DNA from 2 places in the Butyrivibrio sp. FC2001 genome. Region 2 is predicted to be linked to the other one. Evidence: predicted binding sites of a transcription regulator. Region 2 holds the regulator's gene; the other holds the start of a gene.
What was found. Region 2 encodes HrcA, which represses chaperone genes, less so after heat shock. Its sites were predicted from a motif close to TGTTAGCACTCNNNNNNNNNGAGTGCTAACA; they were not measured.
Positions count from the first base shown of each region.

Region 1: G601_RS0111430 (co-chaperone GroES) is a predicted target of HrcA. The motif match lies at 3,709-3,739, and genes of this name have one in related genera.

Region 1 is NZ_AUJH01000023.1:47,028-56,047, reverse strand. It holds gene G601_RS0111440 (iron-containing alcohol dehydrogenase) at 138-1,355, opposite strand; gene groL (chaperonin GroEL) at 1,665-3,287, opposite strand; gene G601_RS0111430 (co-chaperone GroES) at 3,375-3,659, opposite strand; gene G601_RS0111425 (metallophosphoesterase family protein) at 3,825-4,730, opposite strand; gene G601_RS0111420 (hypothetical protein) at 4,849-5,151, shown strand; gene G601_RS0111415 (glycoside hydrolase family 3 protein) at 5,242-7,653, opposite strand; gene G601_RS0111410 (MFS transporter) at 7,922-9,020, shown strand, end outside.
Region 2 is NZ_AUJH01000003.1:262,255-271,274, reverse strand. It holds gene G601_RS0101180 (50S ribosomal protein L11 methyltransferase) at 1-461, opposite strand, end outside; gene dnaJ (molecular chaperone DnaJ) at 525-1,700, opposite strand; gene dnaK (molecular chaperone DnaK) at 1,886-3,766, opposite strand; gene grpE (nucleotide exchange factor GrpE) at 3,808-4,476, opposite strand; gene hrcA (heat-inducible transcriptional repressor HrcA) at 4,498-5,529, opposite strand; gene G601_RS0101155 (DUF6465 family protein) at 5,677-6,276, opposite strand; gene G601_RS0101150 (pyridoxal phosphate-dependent aminotransferase) at 6,368-7,564, opposite strand; gene G601_RS0101145 (glycosyl transferase GT17 family protein) at 7,627-8,577, opposite strand; gene G601_RS0101140 (glycosyltransferase family 2 protein) at 8,567-9,020, opposite strand, start outside.

The DNA.
Region 1 (9,020 bases), on a different contig from region 2:
TGTAAATTATTTTATATTTTAGCATAGCGTTTTTAATTTGAAAATACTTATACGGCGTTTATTTTTAGAAAATCCGATATGCTCAGGCATAATTGAATAAAAAAACGCTTCCCATTTCGGGAAGCGTTTCGCATATATTAGAAATCAACTTCTGTATCGTAGTAGCAGCACTTAAGGAGCTTCTCCATCTCCTCCTGGCTGGGCTGACGAGGATTGGAGCCTGTGCAGGCATCAAGGATTGCATTAGCTGCAATGTCATGTAATCTCTCAAGGAATACATCCTCCGGAACGAAGCCCTGTTCTGCCGGAAGTCCGTCTGCGCCGTAATGATTGATGCTGTGAGGAATATTCAGAGCATCGTTCATCTTGCGGAGATAATCAATGAGGAGTTCAACCTTCTCATCATCGTCCTTACCGCCGAGGTGCATGTAATCAGCGATAACGCCGTAGCGCTTCTTAGCTGTCTCGTCCTTAGCGTTGAATGCAACTACCTTAGGAAGGTACATAGCGTTAGCTGCGCCGTGAATGATGTGAGCTCCAAGGTCTGCGAAAGCAGCACCTGTCTTGTGAGCCATAGAGTGAACGATACCAAGAAGTGCGTTAGAGAATGCCATACCCGCAAGACACTGTGCGTTGTGCATAGCATCTCTTGCTTCCATATCCTCGTTGTAGGATTTAACAAGAGTCTTCTGGATCATCTCGATTGCATGGATAGCAAGCGGATCTGTGTAATCACAGTTAGCTGTGGAAACATAAGCCTCAACAGCGTGTGTCATAGCGTCCATACCTGTGTGAGCAACAAGCTTTTTAGGCATTGTGTGCGCAAGCTCAGGATCAACAATAGCAACGTCGGGAGTAATCTCGAAGTCTGCGATAGGGAACTTAATACCCTTCTGATAATCTGTGATGATTGAAAATGCTGTAACCTCTGTAGCTGTTCCTGATGTTGAGGAAATAGCACAGAATTTAGCCTTTGTACGAAGCTTCGGAAGACCGAATACCTTGCACATATCTTCAAATGTGGTCTCAGGATACTCATACTTGATCCACATAGCCTTAGCAGCATCGATAGGTGAACCACCGCCGATAGCAACGATCCAGTCAGGCTGGAACTTCTGCATAGCTTCAGCACCCTTCATAACTGTCTCTACTGAAGGATCGGGCTCGATGCCTTCAAAAAGTTCAACTTCCATTCCAGCTTCCTTAAGGTAATCCTCTACCTTCTGAAGGAAACCGCCTCTTTTCATAGAGCCGCCACCTGTGCAGACAATGGCTCTCTTGCCCTCAAAAGTCTTCAATGCTTCAAGTGCACCTTTCCCATGATAGATATCTCTGGGCAGTGTAAAACGTGACATACAAATACCTCCTTAAAAAATAAATAAAATAACCCACGTTTCTATTTTAGATGTATACGTGATATAAATCAAATCTTGACTTTTTTTGATTTATTGGATGCATCAGACTCGGAAACACTTCGTGTTCCCTCGTTACTGTTAGTTTTCATATATCTGCAACGTTAAATTGAAACCAGATCCCCTAACGGGGACTCCAAAAATAAAAAAGACAGCTCATTTCGAGCAAGCTCGATAAGCTGTCTTTCTTATTTTTAGGTGCTTACGCACTCTGATTTCAATTTAACTCCCTGATGCATTCGTCCTTATCACTTACATCATTCCCATGCCAGGGTTGCCTGCGGGCATCGGAGGTACGGGCTCCTTAACTGTAGCAACAGCAGCCTCTGTTGTAAGGAAGCTTGATGCAACAGATGTAGCGTTCTGAAGAGCGCTTCTTGTAACCTTAGCAGGATCGATGATACCGTCCTTGATCATGTCAACATACTCTTCTGAGTAAGCGTTGAAGCCAATTCCGTTCTTAGACTCCTTAACCTTATTAACAATAACAGATCCGTCAAGACCAGCGTTGTTAGCGATGTGGAAAAGAGGGGCCTCAAGTGCCTTAAGAACAACCTTAGCACCTGTCTTCTCGTCGCCTTCAAGTGAATCAGCAAGCTTAGCAACGTCCTTAGAAGCATGGATGTAAGCGCTACCACCACCGAAGATGATACCTTCCTCAACTGCTGCTCTTGTAGCGTTGAGAGCATCCTCCATACGGTACTTAGCTTCCTTCATCTCTGTCTCTGTAGCAGCACCAACTCTGATAACTGCAACACCGCCAGCGAGCTTAGCAAGTCTCTCCTGAAGCTTCTCTCTATCGAAGTCAGAAGTTGTCTCCTCGATCTGCTTCTTGATCTGGCTAACTCTAGCCTGGATCTCTTTCTTATCTCCAAGACCGTCAACGATTGTGGTCTTTTCCTTCTCAACCTTGATGCTCTTAGCACGTCCAAGATCATCCATTGTTGTATCCTTAAGCTCAAGACCAAGATCTGAGCTGATAACCTTACCGCCTGTAAGGATAGCGATATCCTCAAGCATAGCCTTTCTTCTGTCACCGTAGCCAGGAGCCTTAACAGCAACTACGTTGAATGTACCACGAAGCTTGTTAACGATAAGAGTTGTAAGAGCCTCACCATCAACATCCTCAGCGATGATAAGAAGCTTAGCGCCTGTCTTAACAACCTGCTCAAGAAGAGGAAGGATATCCTGGATGTTAGAGATCTTCTTATCTGTGATGAGCACGAAAGGATCATCAAGATTAGCTTCCATCTTATCCATATCTGTAGCCATGTAAGCTGAGATATAACCACGATCGAACTGCATACCTTCTACAAGGTCGAGCTCTGTCATCATTGTCTTGGACTCCTCGATTGTGATAACACCATCGTTGGAAACCTTCTCCATAGCGTCAGCGATCATCTGGCCAACTTCATCATCACCTGATGAAACTGCAGCAACTCTCATGATCTGATCCTTGCCCTTAACCTTTGTAGCCATCTTGCTGATAGAAGCAACAGCTGCATCTGTAGCCTTCTTCATACCCTTTCTAAGAACGATCGGGTTAGCACCTGCTGCAAGGTTCTTAACACCCTCGTTGATCATAGCCTGTGCAAGAACTGTAGCTGTTGTAGTACCATCACCTGCTACGTCGTTAGTCTTTGTAGCAACTTCCTTAACAAGCTGAGCACCCATGTTCTCATAAGAATCCTCAAGCTCGATCTCCTTAGCGATTGTAACACCGTCGTTTGTGATTGTAGGTGCGCCATAGCTCTTATCAAGAACTACGTTTCTACCCTTAGGTCCGATTGTTACTCTTACTGTATCTGCAAGCTTATTAACGCCTTCTACCATAGCTGTGCGGGCGTCAGCGCCGTACTTAATTGTCTTTGCCATTTTTATTGCCTCCGTTGTGTTTTACTAACCTCATCCGGCCCTTCGGGCCACCTTCTCCCTGAAGGGCGAAGACTTTTATGAGTTTAATTATTTAATAATAGCGAGAATATCGTTCTGCTTAACAATGATGTAGGTAACGTCATCAAGCTTAACCTCTGTTCCAGCGTACTTGGAATAGATTACGTTGTCACCTACCTTAACCTGCATCTTAACTTCCTTACCATCAACGACTCCACCAGGGCCTACTGCGATAACCTCAGCCTGCTGGGGCTTCTCCTTCTCAGCACCGGGAAGAACGATTCCTGACTTTGTTGTCTCCTCAGCTTCAAGTGCCTTAAGTACGACTCTGTCTGCAAGTGGTTCTAACTTCATTACAATTGCCTCCTTTTATATCTTCATTGTGTTATTCACTTTTTTTGATTGTTAGCACTCATTTGTTTTGAGTGCTAATCACTAAAAAATATATTACCACACAAGTTAAAAAATGCAATACCTACTTAGGTATTATTTGCTTAATTACCAAATTGTTCACATTTTTCAGACTCGCTTTTTAGGTCTTGGGATGTCTTTTCCAGAAAGGTCGATATAATTGAGTTTCAGAGCTTCTGCCCAGTACATTTCCGGAATATTGGGCCATCTTACGATACCTCTGTCCTCTTCGCAGAGCTTCATGGCCTGAAGCAGTATAGATTCACTAAGATCTACTCCGCTCCTGATGGTATGCATGGTGACAGCTGCCCAGGCGGGAGCGTACTCCATAAGTCCGCTGGACTGGAAGGACTTTAGTATTCCATGTCTGTCATATTTTACCTGCACAAGCTCCTCTTCCCAGCCTGTTCTGCCGCTGTGGATTATGGCAAATTCCGCATCACAGTTCCTGTTTCTGGGAAGTCCCAGAGCTCCGGGATTTACTGCTCTTTTTTCTCTGTATGAAAAGCTCTCCTGTACATGAGTGTGCCCATGCAGGAGTATATTTGTCCGCATTTTATTAAGTACTCGTTTTGTACTTCTCTTTTCTCCAAACAAAAGCTCGGATACGCCTGTCGGTGATCCGTGACAATATTCAAAGCCCTGTCCCCCTTTGGGATTCCAGATCCCATAAATAGGAAGGCTTTCGAAAAAATCCAGATCCTTTTCCGTCAGCTGCTCATAAGTATAAAGAAGCGATCCGCTGCCTGAGCCCTTATCCCAACCTGTCTGGCCGTTTTTCCTATAGCTCAGCATGTACTCTTCCCTATTACCGCGCACGATATAACACTCAAAATACTTCTTAAGAACGTATATGAGCTCCATGGTCTTCTGAACTCCGGGGCAATCAGATATATAATCCCCCAGCAATATGTACTTTGTTATGCCCTTTCCCATGCAATAATCAACGCAGGCCTGAAGAGCACAGTCATTTCCGTGAACATCACTAAATACCGCTATATCCAACAGTTCCACCAATCCATTCTCAAGTTTTTATATTTTTATTATAGCTAGTTAATAGTCAAAAAATAACCTCTATGCGAAAATATATAATAGATTTGGTTCCTATTTATTCTACAAATGGAGGATAGTTATGGCAGGCAATCGTGAAGATTTGATCCGTTCCTTAGCCGGTGTTATGGGCATGAGCGGTGAAGCAAAAAAGAAAGATTCCCATTTTGATCCCTCAACCGGAACTTTGTACTGCGGAAGTAAGGTATTCTCGCAGACTGATATCGCTGAGGCAAAGAAATTCTGCGAAACAAACATGAAAAAAATGGCAGATATCGGAGATAACGCTGCCATGTACTATGAAATCGCAGCATCTGCCGTAGAGCTTCTGCAGCAGGACAGTGTTAAAAACGGCGGCAAGGTTGTCGTTAAGGAAGGTCCTTAAATCCTCCGCTGCTTTTACCAATTGTAAATATTGCCTTCTCCCAACCGCTGGGAGAAGGCTTTTTTGTCTTAAAGAAAAATCTATTTAGTATCAGTCAATTCTTAATATAAGTGTGAGGATGTTTCTTGCAGCTTTACCCAGCTCTTCCCTTGTGATGGCACCCTTTTCAAGAGCAGCCAATATTCTGTCGGGATAGCCGCAGCCCATCTTCATATCGTTTCCGGCTTTGCACTCCTTGTAGTTCTCGCCGTTTGTCCACCAGTCAGTGGTAACCATTCCATCGAATCCCCACTCTCCGCGAAGGATTCCGTTTATCATATCCTCATTCTCTGATGCACGTCTTCCGTTAATAATATTATAGGAAGTCATGATGCTCCAGGGCTGAGCTTCCTTAACTACGATTTCAAAGCCCTTGAGATAAATCTCTCTGATTGCTCTCTCAGATGCTCTTGAGTCGCTGTCTTTACGGTTGGTCTCCTTATTATTTAATGCAAAGTGCTTGATGGTAGCAGCTACGCGATTACTCTGGATTCCACGAACCATTCCGGCAGCCATCTTACCTGTGAGATAAGGATCCTCTGAATAGTACTCAAAGTTTCTTCCGCAAAGAGGTGATCTGTGGATGTTCATGGCAGGTGTGAGCCAAGCTCCTATGTTATTCTCCTTAACCTCTTCTCCTCCGGCAATTCCGACTTTCTCTGTAACCTCCGGATCCCATGTGCATGCAAGAAGTGTTGAGCAGGGAAAAGCTGTGGTCTTAACACCAACCTGAGGCTGAATACGTAGACCGGCAGGGCCATCTGCTGTCATCACATTAGGAATACCATATTCACTGTTGTTACCATATCCAAAGGTGTTGGCCACACCTACGTTGGGCTGTCCGCCAACAAGCCATGCAAGGTCTTCATCAGAAAGGGCATTGATAAAGTCATCAAGAGTCATTTTTCCTGTATAAACATCAATGAGCTGGGGCTTTTCAGAAGGCTTAAAGCAGCATCTGGCACCCTCAGCGCGAACCTTGGGAGTGGGAAGAAGCACATCTTCCAAAGGCATATCCTTAAGTACATTTTCATTATATTTGGAAGCATCTCCCTGCTCTAACATCTCATAAGAGCCGTCAGCAAGAAGTCTCTTCTTTAATGCAACAGGTGTCATCTTCTCTGTGAGCTCGCAGACAATCTTATCCTCTTCAAGAACATACTCTGTCTCAGCCTTTTTGGCACTTCTTACGCTGGCTCCGATAAAGAACTTATACTTGCCCTTTTCAAGAACATAGGCAGATTTCTTGATCTTACCAAGATCATCATAGGAAGCCATCTCATCTACTGAGAACTTTATAACAACCTTCTGTGACTGTCCGGGAAGAAGCTCTGCAGTCTTCTTAAAGCCGATAAGTACGCGCTCTGGCTTACCGAGCTTACCCTGAGGAGCACTAAAGTAAACCTGAACTACCTCTTTTCCGGCATAATTACCGACATTAGTCACTGTTGCCTTTACTGTAACAACTCCATCATCCTCGCTTACCTTTACACGGCTGATATTGAAATCTGTGTAGGAAAGACCGTATCCAAAGGGATAAACAACCTTCTCTGCTGCGCCTTTGATGGTTTCAAAATATCTGTAGCCCACGTAGATATCCTCTTCATATTCAACATAATCATCAGAATCATGGAAATGCTCTGTTCCGGGATAATCTGAAAGATTTCTTGCGAAGGTATCGGAAAGCTTACCGCTGGGATTGCCCAGTCCGCAAAGAAGCTCTGCTGTAGCAAGACCGCCTTCCATACCACCCTGCCATGCAATAAGTGCTGAATCGATCTTCTCATTGCTCTTGATCCATGAAACGTCGAACATTCCCCCGATATTCAGAACAACAATAGTATGCTCAAAGTTTTCACTTATAGTATTAACAAGGTTCTCCTCAGCCTTGGAAAGATAGAAATCTCCTTTCTCAAAGAGCTTATCTGTCTCATCTACCAGCTCCTGTACAACGTCCTTGTGCTTTCTTCCATCATCATTATCAGCTTTTCTGTCCCAGCCCTCACCTGAATATCTGCTGAAGGATACGATAGCTGTATCTGTAAATGCCTTCGCCTTAGACAAAAGCTCTGCAGGAACCTCGGGCTCAGCAAGTAGTCCCGGCTGCTTTCCTTCCTTATAAAGCTTTGAAACATAATCATCATAGAAGGAAACTGAATTCTCAAAAAGAGCAACCTGATCCTCAAGTGCTTTAAAACCCTGTGCAAGATTAGTTACATAGGGAACGGTAACATCACCAGATCCGCCGCCACCCTTTACATAATCTATAGTAGCTTTTCCAAAAAGAGCTACCTTTTTTCCTCTGGAAAGAGGCAGAGTATTCTTCTCATTTTTTAGGAGAACCATGCCTTCTTTTGCAGCATTCTTAGAGATATCTATGTGCTCTTTGGATGCAGTAACCTTTACCCCGTTCTCTCTTAAGGGGAGATTAGGATGATATTTAACGCGTGTCCATTTTTCCATTTTTACAACCTCCATTTTTAATACCCATTTTATGAAATTCATTATAGCTATAATCAATCCGAATCTATATCAAAAAAGTTAGATGTTATGCAAAAAAAGATGGAATAATTCCTCAAACATTGACTGAAAAATCCTCAGGATATAAAATTATTTTATATTACGCTCAAAAATTATTAATTTTATGATATTTTTTTCAAACAAACGGCATAAACATACAACCGGTCAGCCTTAAATAATGTCTTCTATGTGAACAAGGAGGGATTCTCTCTTGAACAAGAAGTTTTTACTAATTATTCCTATTTTGGCGGCGTTATTTGTTTTTATCGGAACACAGCGGACTCATTACTATCCTTTTAAGGATTCTATTGAGCTGGATCAGTATAATGTATTGGATATAATAGATACTGATAATGGTCTTGTTGCAATCTATGATAAGGAGCTTCTTTTTGCGACTCCTGATAGAAAGCTGGTCAAAATCATGTCCACCGACATAAACGGTGTAGAGAGCCAACCACGTGCAGTTGTCACTGATGGGGAATATGTTTATGCAATCGTTGGCGAAGTATATAGTGATTACAACTATTATATTAATGAAAAGCTTCTGAAATATACTTTTTCAGGTAAATATCTCGGTGAACTGTATAGAAAGGAATACGGCGAAAACGCTTTTGTTAATTCCAATAATCTTACTAATGCAGTTTTTCATGACGGCTATGCATACTTAACAGATACAGATGACCATAGCATAAGTCTTATCAAGGTTAGCACTACCCCTCCCAAAGAAAACGATGAAACTGAATTCTCGATTATTGATTCATTCAGAGCGCCTGAATACATTCAAACAGGACGATATAACATGGTTGAAAACAGGCTTGAGCTCTTTAATCGATTTGGAGAATGCTATTACTATGATCTTAATGAACATAAACTTGATTTTCATCCTGAAACTATATACAACAAATTTGATAACCATATTCCGTATGTATCAATCACTTTTTCTACCTTTACCAAGGTTACCGATATTCTTTATTATTTGGGTGCGATAATCCTGATAATTACTGTTCTGTGTGCTATTATCAAGTTCGTTACTTCCGGTTATCTGAACCGTTACAGAACAGCCCTGCTCTTTATTCTTGTCTTTTTATCAGCAATTATTTATTACACCAATCTCACTCTTTCAGATTTCGATGAAGAACATAAGCTGCGAACCATTTCCGCAACAGAATCTGTCATGGTCGGAATCCGGTACTTTGCCTCAGATGAATTTGAAGTGATGCGTGGCAAAAATCCGGAGGACTACAAGGATGACGCATCCCGAAACTGGATTGAATGGATGGTTCATTATCTTCAGGCAGCATGTAATGCTA
Region 2 (9,020 bases):
AAGAACTTGTGGAAGTACTGCTTCCAGTTATTTATCCAGTCGATATCCTCTGTTACATCTACGGATATTGTACCGTCCCCTATATTTGAAAAAGTACTGAGCTCATCAAGTACTTCCCTGATAGCAGCCTTCATCTCATCAGGAGTCTTCTTTACTTCTATTTCTTCGCCGTTCTCATCATACTCATGAACCGTGAGGACATTATTGTCATCAACCTCAACGAAAAAGTTCAGATATGCTACTCCATCCTCTCCGGGAGCAGTGACTGCACAGCTGTCTACTCCTGTCTCTTCATCATCTGCATCCTGAAGGTCATCAGTAAACATCTGCTCCTTATCGGCAGCTGTAAGAGGCGCATTGTCCTCAATCTGTGCACCCTCAAGACCTATATCCATCATGCTGCTTACAATAATATCCTCAGATTCCTCATTGGTTCTGATTCGAAAACGCATCCATTTCATAATAAGACTCCTTTACATACGAACAGCGGGGAGAAATTTTTCTCCCCGCTCCATATTCATATATTATTTTTTCTTTCCGAAAAAACCGCCCTTTTTCTTGCCATCGTCATTTCCGTCCTTATTGCCGGAAATAGCATCAGCAGCGTGCAGGCTGTCTCCTGTCTTTTCATCAAACTGTTTAAGAAGCTCCTTGGCTTCCTTGGACAATTTATCAGGAACCTGAACAACAAGTGTTACATAGTGATCTCCGCGAATGTCCTTATTTCTAAGTGTAGGAACACCCTTTCCGCGAAGTCTTACTCTTGTGTCAGTCTGTGTACCGGCCTTAACATCGTAGAGCACCTTACCGTCTACTGTATCAATGGCAACAGTTCCACCAAGTGCAGCTATTGCATATGACATCGGAACAGTTGAGAAGATGTCGTAATCCTGTCTCTGGAAAATAGGATGATCTGCAACGATAACCTCAACAAGAAGATCTCCTCTGGGGCCACCGTTTCTTCCGGGCTCACCCTTTTCACGGATACGCACACTCTGTCCGTTATCAATACCTGCAGGAATAGATACCTGGATTCTCTTAGTGCTTGCTACGTAACCTGTTCCGCCACAGTCAGAGCACTTATCCTTGATAACCTTACCGCTACCATTACAATCAGGACATGTCTGAACGTTTCTTACGGTTCCAAAGAAGGACTGCTGTGTAAATACAACCTGTCCCTTACCACCGCACTTAGGACACATCTGAGCTGTTGTACCGGGCTTTGCACCGGTTCCCTTACAGGTCGGGCAGGGATCCTTAAGCTTGAGCTCAAGCTCCTTCTCACAACCAAAAACAGCTTCTTCAAAGGTGATTCTCACGCTGGCACGGATATTAGCTCCCTTTGCAGGGCCGCTTCTTGCACCCTGGCTTCTTCTGCCACCACCGAAGAAATCTCCGAATATGTCACCAAATATATCACCAAAGTCAGCACCGCCGAAATCAAATCCGCCATATCCGCCGGCTCCGCCTTCGAATGCAGCATGTCCGAACTGATCGTACTGACGTCTCTTCTCAGGATCACTTAATACCGCATAAGCCTCAGATGCTTCCTTGAACTTATCAGCAGCTGCAGCATCACCGGGGTTCATATCCGGATGATACTTCTTAGCAAGTACACGGTATGCTTTTTTTATCTCATCATCACTTGCGCCCTTGCTAACACCAAGGACCTCGTAATAATCGCGCTTCTGATCTGCCATTAATATCTCCTATATCTACTACTAAATGCCCAATACATCCTACATTATGTATTGGGCTTTAGCAATATTTTAAATATTAAACTTTTATAAAGATGGAAGCTTATACTTCACAAGGAAGTTCTGCTCTCGCTTCGCTCGCCAGAACAGTGTAGTACACTAAGCTCGAAAAAAAACTCGCTAAGTGATTACACTTCTCTGTAATCTCCATCAACTACATCGTCAGAATTACCTGCATTTGAGCTCTGAGCTGCGCCGCCCATACCAGACATGTCAGGACCTGCACCCTGAGCACCTGCTGCGCCCTGAGCCTGCTCGTAAACCTTTGCAAACAGAGCCTGAGCATCAGTCATAAGTTTCTCCTTCTGGCTCTTGATTGTGTCGATCTCGCTGTCTGTAAGCTCACGATCCTTAGTCTGCTCAAGAGTATCCTTGAGAGTCTTAAGGTCATCCTCTACAGTCTGCTTCTGAGAAGCATCGATCTTATCGCCAACTTCCTGAATAGCCTTCTCTGTCTGGAATACGAAGGAATCAGCTTCGTTTCTAGTATCGATGCCTTCCTTACGCTTCTTATCCTGAGCTTCGTACTCAGCAGCTTCCTTTACAGCCTTATCGATTTCCTCATCAGACATGTTAGAACCAGCTGTGATTGTGATGTGCTGCTCTTTACCTGTTCCAAGATCCTTAGCTGATACATTAACAATACCGTTTGCATCGATATCGAATGTAACCTCGATCTGCGGAACGCCTCTCATTGCCGGCGGGATTCCATCAAGACGGAACTGACCAAGTGACTTGTTGTCCTTAGCAAACTGTCTCTCACCCTGAAGAACGTTGATATCAACTGCTGTCTGGTTATCAGCTGCTGTTGAGAATACCTGGCTCTTCTTTGTAGGAATAGTTGTGTTACGCTCGATAAGTCTTGTAGCAACACCACCCATTGTCTCGATTGAAAGAGAAAGAGGTGTTACGTCAAGAAGAAGGATATCACCTGCACCTGCATCGCCTGCAAGCTTACCACCCTGGATACCAGCACCAACTGCTACGCACTCATCAGGGTTGAGGTTCTTGGAAGGCTCCTGACCTGTAAGCTGCTTAACCTTCTCAACTACGCAGGGAACACGAGTTGAACCACCAACAAGGAGAACCTTGCCGAGGTCTGAATAGTTAAGACCTGCATCCTTCATAGCGTTCTGTACAGGAATAGCACTTCTCTCTACGAGATCGTGGATAAGCTCTTCGAACTTAGCTCTTGTGAGGTCCATATCAAAGTGCTTGGGTCCCTCAGCTGTAGCTGTGATGAAAGGAAGGTTGATGTTGGTTGTTGTTGAAGAAGAGAGCTCCTTCTTCGCCTTCTCAGCTGCTTCCTTAAGTCTCTGCATAGCCATCTTATCGCCTGAAAGGTCTACGCCTTCCTTAGCCTTGAACTCAGATACCATCCAGTCGATGATCTTCTGGTCGAAGTCATCACCACCAAGGTGTGTGTCACCGTTTGTTGAAAGAACTTCGATAACGCCATCACCTATATCAATGATAGATACATCAAAAGTACCACCACCAAGGTCATAAACCATGATCTTCTGCTCTTTTTCGTTATCAAGACCGTATGCAAGAGCTGCTGCTGTGGGCTCGTTGATGATACGCTTTACATCAAGACCTGCAATCTTACCAGCATCCTTAGTAGCCTGACGCTGAGCATCATTGAAGTATGCGGGTACTGTGATTACTGCCTCTGTTACTTTTTCGCCGAGATACTGTTCTGCGTCTGCCTTCAGCTTCTGAAGAATCATAGCTGAGATCTGCTGAGGTGAATACTTCTTGCCATCGATTGTACGGCCGTTATCTGTACCCATATCTCTCTTGATTGAAGAGATTGTGTTCTCAGCATTTGTTACTGCCTGACGCTTAGCGGGCTCACCTACAAGACGCTCGCCATTCTTTGTGAAAGCTACGATAGAAGGTGTTGTTCTTGCACCCTCTGCATTAGCTATAACTGTGGGCTGACCACCCTCCATAACAGCTACGCAGCTGTTAGTTGTTCCTAAGTCGATACCTATGATCTTACTCATTTTTTATTCCTCCATATATAAATCTAAATGATTGAATTGTTTTATCTAGCAACGGCAACCATGCTGTGTCTAAGCACTGTGTCGCGGTACATATAACCCTTCTGAAGCTCCTGTGCTACGAATCCTTCCTCGACATCTTCGCTCTCAACCTGCATTACAGCGTTGTGGAAATTAGGATCAAATTCCTTTCCTACAGCTTCGATGGGAGTAACACCAAGATCCTCCATCTGCTTCATGAGCTGCTTGTATATCATGTTCATTCCATCTGCAAAAGCGGAATTCTTCTCTTCTTCAGGGACTGCAGCAAGTCCTCTTTCGAAGTTATCAACAACAGGAAGAATCTTTTCAAGTACATTTGATGCTCCCTGATCGAACATCTGAGATTTTTCTTTATCGGTTCTCTTACGGAAGTTCTCAAACTCCGCAACCTGACGCAGATATTTGTCCTGCATCTCCTCAAACTTCTCTTTGAAGGGATTCTTCTTTTCTTTTTTACCGAAAAGACCTTTCTTCTCGCCTTCGCCGTTCTCAGCGCCTTCAGCACCTGCTTCTGCGCTCTCAGCAGCGGCAGCCTCTTCCTCAGCGGCCTCGGCAACCTTGTTTGCAGCATCTGCAACCTGTTTTGCCTTCTCAGCTACTTCCTGCTGAAGCTCCTTTGATGTCTTCTTTCCGGACTCTTTATTAACGTCCTTCTTTACTTCCTTACTCAATTTAAATACTCCTTACTGGTTCTACTCTTTTTTATATAAATCATCCAGCGCTCTCATCATATTCTTAAGCGCCCCGACAACTTTGTCATAATCCATTCGCTTGGGTCCGATAATACCTACCGTTCCTCGCATTCCTTCACCCAGGTCATAGGTTGCAGTCACGACGCTGCAGTCCTTCATGGACTGAACCGGTGACTCATTACCGATGTAAACCTGAATTCCTGTCTCCTCTGATGAAGACTGAAGAGCATTCTCTACGATACTTGTAAGATCGCTCTTATCCTCAAAGGTAGTAATAAGATCACTTGCTCTATCCTTATCAGCAAGCTCGGGATATCTGAAGATGTTATTGGCGCCGCTGGTGTAAATCTGAAGATCCTCATCCTCTGTAATTGCTTCACCGGCTGTATCCAGTATCCTGTCGATTATCTCGCTGTGTATTCCCGCCTCCTGCTTCATGGCGGTTATAAGTCCCAGGTTGATATCCTCAACCGAAAGACCTGCAAGTCTGGTATTGAGCAGGATGTTGAGCTTAAGCATATCTGCTTCGGAAAGCTCCTGCTCCACCTCTATCATGCGATTCTTGATCACATTACCTTCTATAACAATAGTGGTAAGGAGATGTTCCGCATCCACTCTTGAAAGCTGAACGAATTTAAGCTTGTTCCTGCGGATCACGGGTGCTGAGATCATTGAAGCGTAGTTGGTATCGACCGCCAGGGTCTTGGCAACCTGCTTAAGGAGCTTATCAAGCTTCTCTTCCTTATCAAGAAGCATCTCCTTCATATTCTCAACTTCCTGTTCCTTCTCAGCCAGCATCTCGTCTACATAAACTCGATATCCCTGGTCTGAAGGAATTCGTCCCGCGGAAGTGTGGGGCTGTAATATAAGTCCCATCTCCTCAAGATCTGCCATCTCATTTCTGATAGTGGCAGAACTGAGATTCAAATCCGTATATTTTGAAATAGTTCTGCTGCCGACAGGCTCGCCTGTCTCGAGGTAATTGCGAACAATTGCATGCAGTATTTTCTTTTTCCTGTCATCCAGTTGCATCAGATTACCTCCTTTTTGTTTTGTGTTAGCACTCATTAAGGTTGAGTGCTAACATCTTCTGAGAATAAATTACCACTATAAATTCCTAATGTCAATACAAAGAAAAAACCCCGAGGAATAATCCTCGGGGATAATATGCTCACACAATTATAAGTTGAATTCAGCGTGAACTTCGCCGTTAACAACAAAATATACTTTTCCGTCCTCAGGCTTAACATAAAGCTCAAGAGTCTTGATCTCGGAAACTTTTCTACCCATGTCATACTGCCAAACGTTCTTAGCATTCTCAACGAAGGTGTCATAAGTAACACTCTTGTCTGCGAACTGAAGAACGATATTTGTCTTTGTTGCAGCAGCCTTTGTAGTTGTAGCCTTCTTAGCAGGTGCCTTTTTAGCTGCAGGTTTCTTTGCTTCGGGCTCAGCCTCAGCCTTCTTGGTCTCAGTCTTCTTTGCAGCAGCCTTAGTAGCTGTAGCCTTCTTAACAGGTGCCTTTTTAGCTGCAGGCTTCTTAGCTGCGGGCTTCTCTTCCTTCTTCTCAGCAGCCTTTACAGGTGTTGCCTTCTTAACAGTAGTCTTCTTTGCTGCTGTCTTCTTAGCTGCAGGTTTCTTTGCTGCCTTAGCCTCTTCCTTCTTAGCCTCAGCTGCATCTACAGTCTTTGCTTCTTCTTTCTTTTCTGCAGCAATTACCGGTTTCTTGATAGTCGCAATCGGCTTTAAAGCTGCTTCTCTCAACTTGTCGTCAGCCATATCTCCCTCTCTTTCACGTAAGGAACGCATGCTTTGCGTTTTTGCAAATTTATCATTACGTTTTTGAGTTTAGTACAAATTCGAAAAAAAGTCAACATTTATGCGCATTTAGACCAATTTCGATTCTGTCAAACGCCATTTTAAGCACTTCCATGGATGATGCAAAGGAAATTCTCAAGAAACCAGGCGCAAAATAAGCACTTCCGGGCATCGCTGCAACGTGGTGTTTTTCCAAAAGATACTCACAAAGCTCCGTATCCTTTTCGATAACTCCATAGCCCTCGTATTCTTTACCGAGAAAATTTCTTATATCAAAGAACGCATAAAAAGCGCCCTGGATCTCGTGACTCACAACGCCAGGTATCTTTGAAAGTCTCTCCTGAACGTAATTCCTTCTTTTTTCAAACTCTGCTGTCATATATGCCACGCAGTCCTGAGGGCCGTTTAAAGCCTCAACAGCCGCATATTGGGATATACTCGGCGGAGTTGTGGTAGTCTGACTCTGAACCTTGATGGAATTGGCTATCACATCGCGTCTTCCGCATACGTATCCAAGTCGCCAGCCAGTCATGGAATAGGTCTTTGAAAAACCGTTAACCACGATTGTTCTGTCCTTCATCCCTTCTATAGAAGAAATACTGAAGTGACGACTTCCTTCAAATATTATTTTTTCATAGATTTCATCGGAAATAACAAAGATATCTTTGCGGACTGCGATCTCCGCAAGCCCCCTGAGCTCCTCCTCACCATAAACCTTACCGGTGGGATTGTCGGGAGTACATATAATGACGGCCTTGGTGTGCTCGTTACAAGCATCCTCAATAGCCTTAAGATCAAGTGAAAAATCATCGTTTCTGCCTACCATTACAGGAGTACCGCCTGCAAGGCTGACCATATCGGGATAGCTGACGTAGCACGGTGTCGGGATAATTACCTCATCACCCTCACCGGCAACAGCACAAAGCGCAGCAAACAACGCCTGCTTCGCACCAACCATGACAGCAACCTCATCCATTCCGTAGGTGACGCCGTTGTCCCTGCGGAGCTTCTCTATAATCGCCTCTCTTAAAGGCGCAATTCCATTTCCAGTCGTATACTTCGTAAAATCATCCCTGATAGCCTTTATCCCGGCCTCCTTGATATGCTCGGGTGTTGGGAAATCAGGTTCTCCCACATTAAGTGAAACGATGTCCTCGCCCTTACGCTTCATCTCCTCCACCTTGGCAAAAAGCGCGGTGGTCGGCGAAACCCTGAGGCTCGACATCCTTTTGGATAAATTTGTGCTCATAATACCACTCCTCCGGTTAACTCCTCGTAGCCTGATGGCAGCTATGCTCTGCCTCTGCTACCTTACTTCAGCATCCTCCTCAGCTTATGATAAGCTTTTCTGCAAAATCTCCCCACTGTGATATCAAACCTGTGATACAGCCTTGAAAAAGCTGTAATCTCAGGCATAACCAGGAAGTCATATTCCCCAATATGCTCCCTTAAGTACGCAGGGTATGTGTCATCTATCTGAACTCTTTCGAATTTTGCATCTCTTCCAAATATATCCTGACCAAGCACCAGTCTGTCCATGGTCTCTGCAAGTATTTCTCTGTCGTTGTACTCCTGATGAGCCGCAGCCTTGACCTTAACGCCAATTCTCTTGGCGGGATTCGTCTCGTGATATCCTCCCATGTAGCCAAAATGCCAGCCGCCATCCGCAACTCTCACTGATCTCTCATCAGTAGGTGGTACAAGATCTCTTAATCTGACTATTCCTTCTCCCGGAATATTATCTATAGAAGTTATCTTTGTGCCGAGCCACTTTCTGTCCGGTACCGCAATCTCAGGAAAATCTCCTGTTATCGACAAAAGCTTTCCCGACTTTTCCTCCATATTAAAAAAGCCATAGAAGTTTCTCTGTGCCAGGTGATAAACCCTGCTCTTATCGAAGTTCTTTATAATATCTTCCAAAACCTTAGGATTGGGAATCTCATCCACATCTCCCAAAAGGATTATGTCATCCTCTGTCGCTCCGACTCTCTTTAAGCCCTCCTCCAGATAGTTTTTCTGGAAATAGTCTCTCTCGTGAGTCAGCGCTTCCTTGGGTGTGTCCGTTACAACCACGTATTCTATGCGGTCAAGGTAATCCTTGTAGAGCTCCTTGTTTTTCTCAAAGCAGAGCTCCTTCTCCTCTCCCGAAAAGGTCATGGTTGCTTCCTCGATTATGAATTTATCAACATACGGGCTGAGAATATTCAGTCTAAGCTTTAATATATCAACCTCATTAAAAAACGGAATACAATCATATACCATTTTTTCTGATCCTCGCTTTAATATAGGACTTTAACTTATGCTTAAGACCTGAGCGAAAAAGCCTCATGTCTGCACCCTGCTCCACCTGAAGCCCGTGTACGAAAACATCCTCCTCAGGCGCCCAGTCAGGCAGCTCCAGCAGCGCGTATTTCTTATAAAAATCCGTCACCATCATTTTATTGATCTTTCCTTTTATATCTTTGGCAGGAAGATTTGAATAAATAAGCTTCTTCATTCCAATGGTACAGGTAAGAGCCTTTCTCTGCGTTATGATCTCATCATACTTATCGCCGCACCATTTATGGGCAAACTCATCAAAGGCTTCCCAGGCCCTTGCCTGATTATCAAGAAACTCCTCGTGGTAGCTTCCTGTAAGTCCTTCCTCATTTATCCTGTAAAGATACAGTATGCGGTCAAGATATGCAATACCCTTTGCCTTATCA